DNA from 3 places in the Paenibacillus sp. 01L418 genome. Region 2 is predicted to be linked to each of the others. Evidence: riboswitches for the same ligand, from Rfam matches in the RefSeq annotation. Region 2 holds a riboswitch; each other region holds the start of a gene.

Region 1 (3,524 bases), on a different contig from region 2:
ATTTCGCCGCTCACTACGAAGCAGGACAGCAAACCCACGCCAAATTGTCCAATATAGTCATCTGCTGAATCCATTTCGTCACGCTTGGAGGTACTTCCGATTTGAGCCAAGAAAAGCTGGATTTCGGATTCGGACAAGCCTATCCCATTATCGTGAACGGCAATCGTTCGAGAACCGTAAATTTCAACTGTTACGCGTGCATCAAAACGATGTCCAAGCCGTTTGCGTGCTGTAATCGCATCAACGCCATTTTGCAGCAATTCCCTAATGAACACGCCTGGGCTAGAATATAAATGCTTTGAGAGAAGCTCGATCATCCCTTGTAAATTAACTTGAAAGTTCATTTCGCTCATCCTGTCTCCCATAGTGGATCTGTTTTTTATTGGTCTATTCCATTCATTGATTCGGCATTATACTCGCTTATCCTTCTTTATTTGCACAAAGAGGCAGGCAGCACCCAAATCCTATGGATGCTGCCTGCCTCACTCGATTATCATTTATTGTTGCTTACACTTTGAAAACAGATGCTTTCTCCTTCAAATCCTGCGAGGAAAGTGAAAGCTTCTCCGCAAGCGTGCGCAAATCATCGGATATATCATTTTGCTTAACTGAAAGCTCGCTCATATGTTCCATTTTCCCATTCACTTCTGAAGACGTCGTCAATAGCTTGTCTACTGCAGACACGATATGAGACATGCCTGTTGTAATTTCACTAATTGCCGTAGAAATCTCGCTCACTTGATCTGACAGCATGCTGCTTTGTGATTCCAATGCTTGGAATGTGCTGCTTGCGGTTTCGGATGCTTGACGAGTCGTGTTAATAACATTCGCGAAGCTGCCGATCGTGCGGCTGCTTGCTGCCACATCGCTTTGTATGAGTGTCAGCTCCTTCGTGATCTGCTTCGAGATCATATCGGTCTGACTGGACAGCTTGCGGATCTCATCAGCGACAACTGCGAACCCTCTGCCATGCTCACCCGCTCTTGCCGATTCAATGGATGCGTTCAGTGACAACAAATTCGTCTGTGTGTTCAAATCCTGAATGCCGTTCAAAAACTTAGCTACATTGTTATATCGTTCATTCATCGTTTCGAAAGCTTCAGTTAGCTTTGAGAACTGGTCTACTGTTTCATTTACCATCGAGACCACGCCAGCCATCTGCTGCGTGCCGTTATGAGATGATTGCTTCATATTTTGCATATCATTGTTTATGTATTCACTCGACGCAGCAATTTGCTGAGAGCTTGCTGAGATTTCTTCCGTAACTGCCGAAATGGATGAAGCATCGTCATACTGCGACAGCAACACTTTTCTGCCCAGCTCCACTTGGCCATTTACATCCTCTGATGCTTTTCGATTAATACCAATCATATTATCCATATTATTCGAAATGTGGAGCACAGATTCGCTCACTTCAAGCGTAGCTTTAATCGTTTCTCGCAGCTGATCGCCCATATTAGCCAAAGCGTGGTCAAGATCGCCAAATTCGTCAGAGCGAACGAGTTTTTCTTGACTTGTAAAATCATTATTGCCATACTGCTTAATTCTTTTTGTAATGCCTACAAGTCCTGTTCTAATCGATTGTGAGATGACAAAAATCATAATAGCAGGAAGAATAGCTAGCAAAATGACATTTATAAGCACAATAAGGTTCGCACTGGATATGTCTTTATCGAGAAGCTTCTGCGTCGCGTTAGCGTCTGCGGTCAAACGCTCGTGCATTGTATCGTTGGAATAACTTAGAATGACGGTATATACGCTTATTAGATTGCTTATGCGGAGCGATTTCTCATCTGATGATAATCCACTCACATCTGTATTCGTCACTTTCAAGTTATCTAATGCAAGCTTAAGAACATTAACCTGATTCGCATAATAAGGACCATCTTCCGTTGCAGGCGGATATTTCTTATCCATATCGATAAGCTGTTTCTCTAATTCATCGATGTTGGCAGGCATCGTTTCCAAATCCTTCATGATCAGCGTTGCATCGCTTTTGCCATTTTCAATGGCATCTACCATTAGAAGCATCACTTTCAGCAGCCTATTCGATATACCTTGATAATTGCGTTCAGCACGCTGCAATTCCTCTGAGCCTTCGACTGAGGTTGCTACTGAATGATTTTGAAAATAAATCAAAACGCCCGAGCCTACATTAAAAAGTGTGATGATTGCGGTAACAAGCAATAATTTGCTCGTTATTTTCTTCAAACTCAATTTCTTAAACAGTATTTTTGCTCTCTCTATCCTATCCTTAAAAACCATCCTGCTTGCTCTCTCCTCTGTCTCCTGAAAACAAAAAAAGCTATCCAGCCACAGGAGGCGGACAGCTCAGTTAGCTTATTATCCTTCCGGCGGTCTGGCAGCCATAGTGCGTACACCTTAGGCCCATAACTTTGCGTCCTTGTCTTTCAACAAGTTTGCCTTTTTCAGTTTGTCTATTTTGTAGTTTACAACTTAAACCAGTATAGGACTATTTAGTGAATTTGTCATCCCTTGAACCATATTTATTCTGTGGCTAAAAATAAGGTTGCATTGCAATAACGCCTTGCTAACGAATGAAAATAGGAGGTTTGGATGGAAATAACCGCAACGAGCAAAATATTTCGCACCGCTTCCCATTGTTTTTCCGTTAAATTCGGCAATCTGCTTGCAAATTGATTCGCTGAAGAGCGAATGACATGCTCTGTCAATAAATCTTGATGCGGATTTTCCTTCAAATGACCGGAAATGTCGAGCAGTTGATCGTTATTCGCATCTAGCTCCTCAAACATACTGGTATAAGATGCATATAATTCAATAGGCCCAACTAAATCGTCTGCTTCATCCTCTGGTTTCTTGAATACGATCTCAAAAAGCTTGCGTATTGATTCAAAATCAAGATTTGACTTTAAATCATCAATAATGAATAATAACGCAGCTTGGTTCAGAGAATATTTTTTCCCAGCTTTCGGACAATCGAAATAAGGTTTGAAATCTCGCTTTACCCAGTTTTGCATGGAGGTAATCGACAGATTCGAATATTCGATTAGTTGGCCCAACGCAGCAATTTCATGTAGTGAAAAGCCTTTAATCTCATTTCCTTTAATGAGCTTTTCAATAATTGGAGGCAGCAGCGTAGACATAAATGCAGGCAGTCCCGTGCCTTTCTCCAAGTCACATTGATGCGTTTTGGTCCATGCGGCTTGCAGCACTTGCAGTGGCTTCAAATTATACTTTCCGTCCAGAGCCAGCAGCAAGCAAGCCATCTCTTTTCGAGTAAGCGTAAAGGACTCCATATCGCTTCCTCCTCGCGCATTCGTCTTGCATTCCTATATTACAAGTTCATATGAACTCATCATATGCCGGAGAATGACGCTTGTAAAGGCTCGAAAATCAATGAGAATAAGCCTTTCATTCTCGTTAAATCGCTTTTAAAGCGCGTATAAGGCTGTTACCGTTGGATATGGCATTTGTCATATCATGTAATCATTCGTTATAGTAGATCATAAGAATAAAAAAAATATAAACATAAAAGGGTAGTG
Region 2 (5,116 bases):
CCAGCAGCAATTCAGTCACCGCATTCTCATTGCTAATAAAGGAGCTTTCCGTTATTTCAATTTCCAATCGATCTTGGGAAATTCCTGTCTCCTCGATGATCTGATCGATGGTATGCAATATATTTTGCTGAAGAAGCTGCTGCACCGAAAAGTTAACCGACAGCGTAACCGAAGGCAGGCCTAAGCTCTGCCACCGTTTATGCTGCATACAGGCTTCGCGAAGCACCCATTCTCCTATCGATACAATAAGCCCCGTTTCCTCTGCGATCGGTATGAATTCAGACGGAGCAACCAATCCCCAATCCGGATGATTCCAGCGCAGCAGCGCCTCAACGCCAACAATTTCCATCGTTTGCGAATGTACGCGAGGCATATAATGAAGGAACAGCTCTCCTCTTTCCTGCGCTTTACGCAAATCATTGCTGAGTGAAAATAATTTGAATGATTGCACATTTAAAGAAGCGGAATAGCACTGTGATTGGTTGCTGCCTCTGGACTTCGCATGATAAAGAGCCGCATTCGCATTTTTCATCAACTGCTCCACCGAGCTCCCATCGCCAGGCGATTGACTGATTCCAATACTTGCAGTTACATTCAGCTCATATCCTTCTATCAAAAATTGCTCATTGATAAGCCTAATAATAGTAGCTGCCATATCCTTAATTTCGTTTTGCTGCTTTACATCAGCTATAATAATTGCAAATTCGTCTCCGCCAAGTCGGAATACGGTTTGGCCATCACGTAAATTGCTCATCAATCGGAAGGCGATTTGTTTCAGCAGCTCATCCCCAATCGGATGCCCCAGCGTATCATTTACATATTTGAAACGATCCACGTCAATCAGCATGATCGCCAGCCTCTGCTTAAAATACTCGCTTACCCTTAGCTGCTTATCTAGCTGGTCTTCAAACATTCTGCGATTTGGCATCTCCGTTAAATAATCGTGGTAAGCCAAATATTGATTTAATTCCTCAGCCTTGCTTCGATCCGTAATATCAAGGACTACGCCAACGATCGCTTGCTCACCCATATTTGACACTTGATTATAGTGCACTTCGCAATGAATATTCGTCCCATCTTGTTTAATGGCTCTGTGGCAGAAATTAGATAAAGACTGCCCCTCCTGTAACTTCGTTAGCTGATTAACGACGGCTTCACGGTCTGAGGGATGAATCGTCTGTATAATATCCATACCGATCAAGGAGTCATAACCGAACATTTTATTGAGCTGATCATTTGAATAAACGAAGTTGTTTTTCTGCGCGACAAAAATACCGACAATGGATTGCTCGACAATACTGCGGTATTTTAATTCGGTCTCAGTCAACGACTGCTCAATCATTTTTTGCTGCGTAATATCCTTGGCAATGCCGTAGACACCGATAAGCTTTTTATTAATAATGATTGGAATATTGGTCACATTAAATTCGACCGTTTGCCCTGTTCTCGTAATGCCTGTCGTATCATAGTTTTGAGGATTCAGCGTCTTGACCGTTTGCTCAAAATATTGAATCGTTTTATCCAGCGCTGCGGCATCTACAAATTTATGAAAACTATCATTAATAATTTCCTCTTTCGTATATCCAAAAAGTTGCTCAAGCACTGAATTGCATGACAAAAAACGCCCTTGTGCGTCTAAAGAAAAGACAGCATCAGGATTGTTTTCAAATATCGATTTATAAAGCTGCTCTTCTAGTGTGAGGCGATGCTGTATTTTTTTATTTTCCGTAACATCCTGAATCATGCCTATCGTCAACAATATCTCGTTTTCGGCATTCCGTATGAACGTAATGTTTTCCACCACATGTCTAACTTCACCGCCCTGACGAACGATTCTGTACTCGGAAACGCTTTCCTTTTTTGATTCAATTGCAAGGTGGAACTGCTCATTAACGCGCTCACGATCTTCGGGATGCACGAACTCAAAAAATTGTTCAATCGTCATCGAGAAATCAGATTTCATACCATATATTTCGAACATTTGATTCGACCAGGATGCTTCTCTGCGAATATGGTCAAACTCCCAGTAGCCTAAATTAGCTAACTTTTGAACAATATTAAAACTACCAACATTAACATTGCCATTAAAACGTTTAATCATTTGTTTCATTGCTAAATATCCCCTCTTATTCATAACGTAGGCGGTAACCTGAAGTTTTTAAGGAGAGGATATAGGTATGTTATCACTCATCCTTTTGGCAACCCAGCCACCTTTGGAAATTTCCTTTAGGCCTGTTGGCTTTGCGTCATTGTCTTTCGACAACTTTGCTTTTTACTAGGACTTTTTACATATACCAGTATTCCATATTATTCCGATATATACCATAACCAATTTCATAATAGGTCGAATGATGTAGAAAAACCTCCCATTTTGGGAGGTTTGGTATATTGATGATTTACAATCTAGGATCTATTTCCTTCTCTTTGGCAACCTCAAACAAAAGATTCGCAACAGCCGCTTGATATCCATCGTTTTCTGGAGCAATTTCAGCAAAAGGAATCGCCAGCATATGCTGTCCTAGCCGGTACTCGTTAAATGATGTACGAAGCTTTTGCGTAATATTTTTTTGCTTGATGAGCTTATTGTACTTGTGCGGAAATCTATAATCATAACCGTAAATAATAGACATGTATTCCTTATTGCGCACTTTCATATAGGGAACCGTGTACGGCTGAGGCATCTCCGGCTTAATCACGACACCTTCCATATGATTGTCTACCGTAAGCGTGTAGAAATATTTTTCTGCAAGCTCATAGCTCTCCGCATCAGACAGAACAAGCGTGATGAATGGATCGTCAGAGAGGAAACGATACATCTCCGAGGTTTTCCACGCTGGCAGCTGCTCGCTTCCGTCTACGTATACGATTTTGAGCAGCGAAAATGGCTTGTATTCAAGCTCCCCAGCCTCGGCATACAGCTCCAGCTGCCTCTTATACGTTTCATATGCTTTGATATGCTCATCAATTGGCCTGTTTTTCTCAAGAATAGAATGAACATGTTTAAAGTTTTGGTAGACGGCTAGGCCATATTTCTCATTAATAGCCCCTTTGCTAAGGTGAAACTGATCCTTTTCAAAACCACTTTCCTTGAAATCATGCGCAAGCTTTCCGAACGCTTCCTCGAATCCATTCGCCTTCAGGAATGCAAGCTCTGTCTCAAGCCCCTTCTCAATTGGCTTAAACTGCTTTTCGATGAGACCTTCTCCCAGCGCCTCCCATGGCAAAAGCTCGCCATCCAGCAGAAGCATCGATATATCGTTTTCCTTCATGTAGCTTCCGAATCTTTGCAGCAGTCGCTCATAAACAGCGGTTAGGTCAACCTTATTTATTTTGTACCCATTGCGGCTCACTGCAAAACATTGCTCGATATCTGCATGCAAATAAACATTGCAGCGTGATCCCATATATTTGGGCTGCAGCACGACCTCTTTAACACCGCGCTCCATAAAATAGTTCAGCCCTTTCCTCAGCGATTCCAGCTCACCCGCCGCTTCATCCTTATCTGCAGGAGACATGGTTCCTGAAATAAAGTTAATTTTATTGCGCGAGCAATACTGCAATCTGCGGGCTTCATCATCATCCAGCTCCTGCAGCGATACTTTGCGTTCCTCTTTGAAGAGAGCAGGAAGCTCGCCTTCCATGCCGGCTATTGCCGATTTCTGTGATTTGAAAGTCGGCTTCACCGACAGAGAAACCGAGGTTAGCAGATTGCCGTGAACTGCGCCTGAATCCAAATGGATTTTATTTCTGATCCGAAATGTTTGTTTAGCAGCCACATGTCCAAAAACATGATACGGCTGGTTTCCTGCTGCATCCCGCTTCAGAAACGCAAGCTGTGCTTCAATCGGCGCCGATCGGTCGAGTCTAAAATTGCGCTGATGACGGATCGAATTCACATCCAGCTTGCCAATATATTTGTTCTCGCATGGCGCGTGAGTCACATAATAGGATGGTCCTGATTTTCCTACCATTCTGTAGAAAGGCTTCGACAGCGATACGAGATGATTAAACTTCTGAAGCAGCTCAGCATCGCCTCTCAGCACCTCAGTCGAATCGAAGTAGGCATGCAGCAGCTCCTCTTCCACACCTTTGATTTCACCACGCATATATTTATGGACGAAGTTTTCATGATTGCCAAGCACAAACAAAAACTTATCCTGATTCGTATATAGGAAATCAATGATTTCCTTAGTGCGGCTTCCCTTATCGATCCAATCTCCAACGAGCAATACTTTTGTACCGCTGACCTTTCCTGTCTCAACCAATACATTGCCCTCTAGTTGAAACCCATGGCTAACGAGCAAAGCCTTCAGCTCATCCACACATTCGTGAACGTCACCGACGATAATCGTCTTCTGGTCCAGCGGTAAAAAAACGTCCAAATACTCAGCAGCATCCTCGATTATAATCTTATAATCCGGATTCGCAACCTTATCCATAGGGGAATAAAAATCTTTAGCCCGCACCTTATGAACTTTGCTATATTTCTCCCTCGAGAGCGAACCAAGCACGTCCTTGCGCAAACGATTAATGTGGCTCGTTATCAGTTTCTTCGAACGCTCCGATGAATAATAATCATCCCGCTTCTTGTAATCAAACAGCACGACTTCAAGGTTGTAGTTATTTTCCTTTGCAACCTCCCTCACTCTCGCCCGGAAATCCTCCGACAAACCTGTTGTATCCACGACAACAAATTCCGCATTGATGGGGAAAGTAGTGACCAGCCGCAGCTTCTCGAACAAAAGGCGGAAAGCCTGATCGCTCGCTTCAAGCATGATTTGATCATATTTATCATAATCAGAGCCTAGAAGCTCTTGTCTAATGCTATCGGATGAAATATATTGCACGTTCGCATTCATGCCCTTGCTGTCATCCCTAAATCGCAGCTGCGGCATCAGCACTTCATTTGCAAAGGTTGTTTTCCCGCATTCCGTCGTGCCAATCAGCATAAAAATCGTATGGACTCTCGTTCTCATTTCCATTGACGCTACTCTCTCCTCTTCCGCAAAATCGCACCCTGCGTCGTTTGTATACCGTTCACTCCATCGCCGATTGCGACATATTGGCTTTCCACGGATTGATCTTTAATCGTTTCGAGCAGCCACTCTTGAAATTC
Region 3 (5,116 bases), on a different contig from region 2:
TCCAAATTGGTGTTTGAAATGCTCATTACTTTTTTATCGCTTTTTTCGCTTATCCCGAAGGATTTGCGAGGCAGTTATTACTCGTTGTTCAGTTTTCAAAGAGCAATCTTTTCTCTCTCGTCGACCGTGTATCTCGTTGGCGACCTAGATAATATATCATAGGCGTATATAGCATTGCAAGTGTTTTTTTTATTATTTACGAAAAAGTTTTCAACACTCCTATTTGCCTTCTAATTGCGCAATCGTTGCTTCGCTTCCTCCTCACCTATATTGAAGAAAGACATAAAAAAACGAGCTCTGCGATTTCCGCAAGCTCGTATAACTTCTAATATGTTTTTGTAACTGTATATTGAGCTGCATCCTTGATAAGCTCATACTTTTTCTTGCCCTTCTTTAGACCCGCATCAACTGTCGTATCAATCGTAACCCATTTCCCATCCAAGTACACTTCGTTCCAAGCATGATAAACATCCACATAAGTAGATTGTCCCATCAAGAGCTTCGTAGGGATATCCACGCTCCGCAGCATTGCCGCAAACAATGAAGCGTATCCGTAGCAGATATCCTTTCTCGATTTAAATGTGCGATCAATATTGGGGAGGTAATCAACTGACAGATTAGCAGCTAATTGATTATCATAACTTACATTCGTAATAATATACTCGTAGATTGCCTTTACTTTCTCCATATCCGTTTTTTTATTGCTCGCTAATTCTTTTGCCTTGACGATGGCGCTGCTCGCATTCGACCAGTCAATGTTCTGGATGGAATTCAAGTACAAAACCTTGTTGTCTTTCAAATCAAGCGTCACCGTTTCTTTCTTCGCCAGTTTGTATTTGTTGCCTGTTGTATTCTCTAGAACAGATATCGTATATTCGCCATTGCCAAGCTGCAATGGAAACTTCTCAGCTGTTTTTCCGCCGGTTAGATTATATGTATAGTTTGATGCGCCTTTTGCGATCATAAGCTTCGTTTTCACTTTAGTGTTCACTGCATATTGTACGGAGACAACACCTTTATCTAAATTCCCCGTATTGAGCCAATCAGAAGAGTCCGCTTCATTTGCCTGAACGACCGTTACATGGATGGATGCAAAAAGAACAAAAGCTGCGATGACTAACATAAATTTACGCATGAATATACTCCCTTCGGTAGCTGGCTGCCATCTTACGGAAGGCCCTTTAGCTTTGCGTCCCTACCTTTCGATAGGTTTGCCATTATCGTGTGAAGCGCTATGTGATGAATTTCCCTATAAAAACAAAAAAAGCCTGTTCATTCGGTAGCTGGCTGCCATCATACGGAAGGCCCTTTAGCTTTGCGTCCCTACCTTTCGATAGGTTTGCCGTTATCGTGTAGCGCTTTATTAGTTCTATTCTACCATATGAATCTAGCAAATCAATAGATTGTACTACAATATCAATCATAATTTGAATGTTTTTAAGGATTGTTGTTGCAAATTCTCGATATTAGAAAAAAAGAACCGTTGGCTGCTAAAAGCCAAACGGTTCCTTGTTTCTTTCTTATTCAGCAGAACGCTGATCTCTCATATGAGGGAACAACAGTACATCACGAATAGATGGAGCATCTGTTAGAAGCATGATCAATCGGTCGATACCGATTCCTAGTCCGCCTGTTGGCGGCATGCCGTATTCCAGAGCGCGGATAAAGTCTTCATCCATCTCATGCGCCTCGTCATTTCCATGCTCACGCTCAACAAGCTGCGACTCGAAACGCTCACGCTGATCAATCGGATCGTTAAGCTCCGTAAATGCATTAGCATGCTCACGTGCTACGATGAATAGCTCAAAACGATCGGTGAAGCGTGGATCTGCTTCGCTCTTCTTAGCAAGCGGCGAAATAGCAACCGGATGTCCTGTAACAAAGGTTGGCTGAATAAGCGTGTGCTCACCGAACTGTTCAAAGAAAGCGTTGAGAATATGACCAAACGTCATATGCGGATCAACGGCAACTTTGTGTTCTTTCGCCAAACGATGGGCTTCCTCGTCGCTCATTTCCACGCCGAAATCTACGCCAGTCGTTTCTTTGACAAGCTCAACCATGCTGACACGGCGCCACTGAGGTGTCAAATCAATTTCTTGGCCTTGATAAGTGATTTTCGTTGTTCCAAGAACCTCTTGCGCAATATGTGCGATGACATTCTCTGTCAATGCCATAATATCCTTGTAATCCGCATAAGCCTCGTAAAGCTCAATCATTGTAAACTCTGGATTGTGGCGAGTCGAAATCCCCTCATTCCGGTATACACGGCCGATCTCATATACTTTCTCCAATCCGCCTACAATCAGTCGCTTCAAATGAAGCTCGATTGCAATACGCATGTAGAGCTGCATGTCCAGCGCATTATGATGCGTTTCGAAAGGGCGTGCTGCAGCACCGCCTGCAATGGAATGCAGCGTTGGTGTTTCTACTTCTAAATACCCGCGGGAATCTAGGTAGCGACGCATGGATTGAATGATTTTGGAACGAGTAATAAAGGTTTGTTGGACGTCGGGATTCACGATAAGGTCAACATAACGCTGACGATAACGAAGCTCTACGTCTTTCAAGCCATGATATTTATCAGGCAATGGAAGAAGCGACTTTGTCAAAACTTCAATATCACGCGCTTTGACAGAGACTTCGCCTGTATTCGTTTTGAATACAACGCCTACTACGCCAATGATGTCACCGATATCCAGCAAGTCAAAAGCTGCAAACTTATGCTCTTCAACGGAATCTTTACGAACATAAATTTGAACCTTGCCGCTCAAATCTTGAATCGTAGCAAAACCCGCTTTGCCCATGCCGCGTTTCTGCATAATACGGCCAGCAATACGCACTTCAACCGCTTTTTCTTCTATTTCTTCTTTGCTGAGCCCTTCATAGGCTTGTACAATATCTTTGGCGTTATGAGTGCGTTCGAACTTTCGGCCGAATGGATCCACACCTAACCCTCTAAGCTCGTCCAATTTGTTTCTGCGAATTTGCAAGAGCTCACTTAGCTCCTGCTGTTCATTGTTTTCTTGTTCCACTTCTTTCATCTCCTTGATCATTCGGCAAAAGCAAGCAGCTGTCACCGGATTCATGCAGCAAAATCTCGTTTCGCAATAAAATATAAGCAATGTATAGACCTGTAATATACGTTCTTATATTTTAAACGTTCAAAAAGCTTCCTACAAGGAAGCTTTTTGAACCGCTCATAGCAAACATTATTTTTTGATATCGAGAATTTTGTATTGAATAATGCCGACTGGTACGCTAACTTCGACAACGGTGCCTTTTTTCTTGCCTAAAATCGCTTTACCAACCGGGCTTTCATTTGAAATCTTGTTTTGCAAAGGATCGGCTTCCGCTGTACCAACAATGGAATAATCCATTGTGTCGCCATACTCCATATCCTCAACCGTTACGATCGAACCGATGCTCACGGTATCAATATCAATATCGTCATTATTTATAATACGCGCATTGCGCAACATTTTCTCAAGGGTAAGAACGCGGCCTTCGATAAATGCTTGCTCATTCTTCGCATCTTCATATTCCGAGTTTTCGCTTATATCACCATAGCCAATTGCTACTTTAATACGTTCAGCTACTTCACGACGCTTGACCGACTTTAGGTTCTCTAATTCATCTTCGAGCTTTCGCAGCCCTTCTTGAGTCAGAATGATTTGCTTATCGTTCATCTTTCCGATTCTCCTGTCATGTGACTAATTTTTCATACCTTGTATGAATTCACTGTTACCTAATATATTACGCTTCTTATTCCTCATACCAACTGTTGTTTGAAGCGCTCTTGATGTCTTCGTTAGATTATATTGCACGATTATATTGCAAAGTTACCCTGAATGTCAATCAAAGCCAGACGACCCATTGAAACCGTTTCATTTCTGAAATGTAGAGCAGAAGCCGCATGATAGCGGCTTTTGTCGAATGGTGTCGGCTCGCTCCCGTTACGGGGTAAATCGCATAACCGATCTATTTGTATTTTAGTAAGCGTCTACTTCTGCAGAACCCGCTTCATTGCTGAAACAGCACTGACAGCTTGGAATTCTTCGTCCTCTCCAAGCGAGTGGACGTAGTTTTCCAAAATCGCTACCATCGGATCACAGCCGGTATGTTCGAGCAGCCTTTTTGCATCCTCTGGTGAGAAAACGTCGCCATTCCCAATTACGGGAATCGATACCGCTACTTTGACATCCTTTATAATGTCCCAATTAGCCTTACCCGTATACTACCATGCAAAATGGCCTTGTCGCTTACCATCTCCGCACATACAAGACCCGTTCCAAACTCCTTGGCAATTAATCAAAGGCAGAATAGCACACGCTTGCCATCGGCGCTAGCACCACTCTGTTCTTCATTTCGATGCCACCGATTTTCAGCATGTCACTCCTTCCTCCTCTTCTAATTGCTTATGGTTCATGTCTTGTGTACCAGACAGCACTATTCACGGTTATCAGACATTAATTCCTCATAGCTGATTCCGAGCGTCTTAGCGATATGATTTAATAACTTCGTATCCGTCTTTCTTGTTCCTCGCTCCAATGAGCCAAGAACGGCCACCGATACGCCAAGCTCCTTGGCCAGCTCCTGCTGAGTATAGCCCTTCAGCTTTCGAAAGGCTCTGACGCGCTGCGCCAATTGATTGTTTTCCATAACGTAATGCCTTCCTTTCCATCCAGAAGCGCTGCTTCAGATACTGCGCTTACCTCGGACTGCAGCCGATGTGTTTGATCCAAAACATCATGCAGCGGAACGAGAACGAACGACCGCTCCATCATACGCGGATGCGGCAAAGTTAATTCCTCTTGATCCATTCTGACATTATCGTATAGGAGCAGATCAAGGTCAATGGTTCTCGGTCCCCAACGAATTTGTCGAACTCTACCGAGCTGCTGCTCGTACTCCAAAAGCTGACGCAAAAGCATTAATGGAGATAGTGTCGTTCGTACAGCTAATGCCATATTGATAAAGGGCGGTTGCTCTGTGTAGCCTACCGGATCAGTCTCATACATACCCGACACTTTGCTTACCACGATGTTCGGGTGCGCATCGATGAGGCTAATCGCTTCCAGCAGCAGTTGCTCACGGTTTCCCATGTTAGATCCTAAAG

The links. Region 2 has a riboswitch for cyclic di-GMP ahead of AC1DSE_RS21830 (EAL domain-containing protein). Riboswitches for the same ligand answer to the same signal wherever they lie in the genome.
Region 1: it holds a riboswitch for cyclic di-GMP, as region 2 does, so the genes downstream of both, AC1DSE_RS27605 (methyl-accepting chemotaxis protein) here and AC1DSE_RS21830 (EAL domain-containing protein) in region 2, are expected to answer to the same signal.
Region 3: it holds a riboswitch for cyclic di-GMP, as region 2 does, so the genes downstream of both, AC1DSE_RS22865 (transglutaminase-like domain-containing protein) here and AC1DSE_RS21830 (EAL domain-containing protein) in region 2, are expected to answer to the same signal.

What each region holds. Positions count from the first base shown of each region.
Region 1 is NZ_JBFTSN010000361.1:296-3,819, forward strand. Features, by position in the region: partial or broken gene AC1DSE_RS27600 (ATP-binding protein) at 1-344, opposite strand, end outside; gene AC1DSE_RS27605 (methyl-accepting chemotaxis protein) at 508-2,265, opposite strand; cyclic di-GMP riboswitch class I at 2,351-2,435, opposite strand; gene AC1DSE_RS27610 (DUF1836 domain-containing protein) at 2,508-3,278, opposite strand.
Region 2 is NZ_JBFTSN010000218.1:721-5,836, forward strand. Features, by position in the region: partial or broken gene AC1DSE_RS21830 (EAL domain-containing protein) at 1-2,110, opposite strand, end outside; cyclic di-GMP riboswitch class I at 2,195-2,280, opposite strand; gene AC1DSE_RS21835 (metallophosphoesterase) at 2,397-4,982, opposite strand; gene AC1DSE_RS21840 (methyltransferase domain-containing protein) at 4,988-5,116, opposite strand, start outside.
Region 3 is NZ_JBFTSN010000238.1:4,673-9,788, reverse strand. Features, by position in the region: partial or broken rRNA gene AC1DSE_RS22870 (16S ribosomal RNA) at 1-8, opposite strand, end outside; gene AC1DSE_RS22865 (transglutaminase-like domain-containing protein) at 326-1,135, opposite strand; cyclic di-GMP riboswitch class I at 1,148-1,226, opposite strand; cyclic di-GMP riboswitch class I at 1,276-1,354, opposite strand; gene lysS (lysine--tRNA ligase) at 1,521-3,041, opposite strand; gene greA (transcription elongation factor GreA) at 3,210-3,686, opposite strand; partial or broken gene AC1DSE_RS22850 (tRNA-dihydrouridine synthase) at 4,106-4,388, opposite strand; gene AC1DSE_RS22845 (helix-turn-helix domain-containing protein) at 4,447-4,659, opposite strand; gene folK (2-amino-4-hydroxy-6-hydroxymethyldihydropteridine diphosphokinase) at 4,611-5,116, opposite strand, start outside.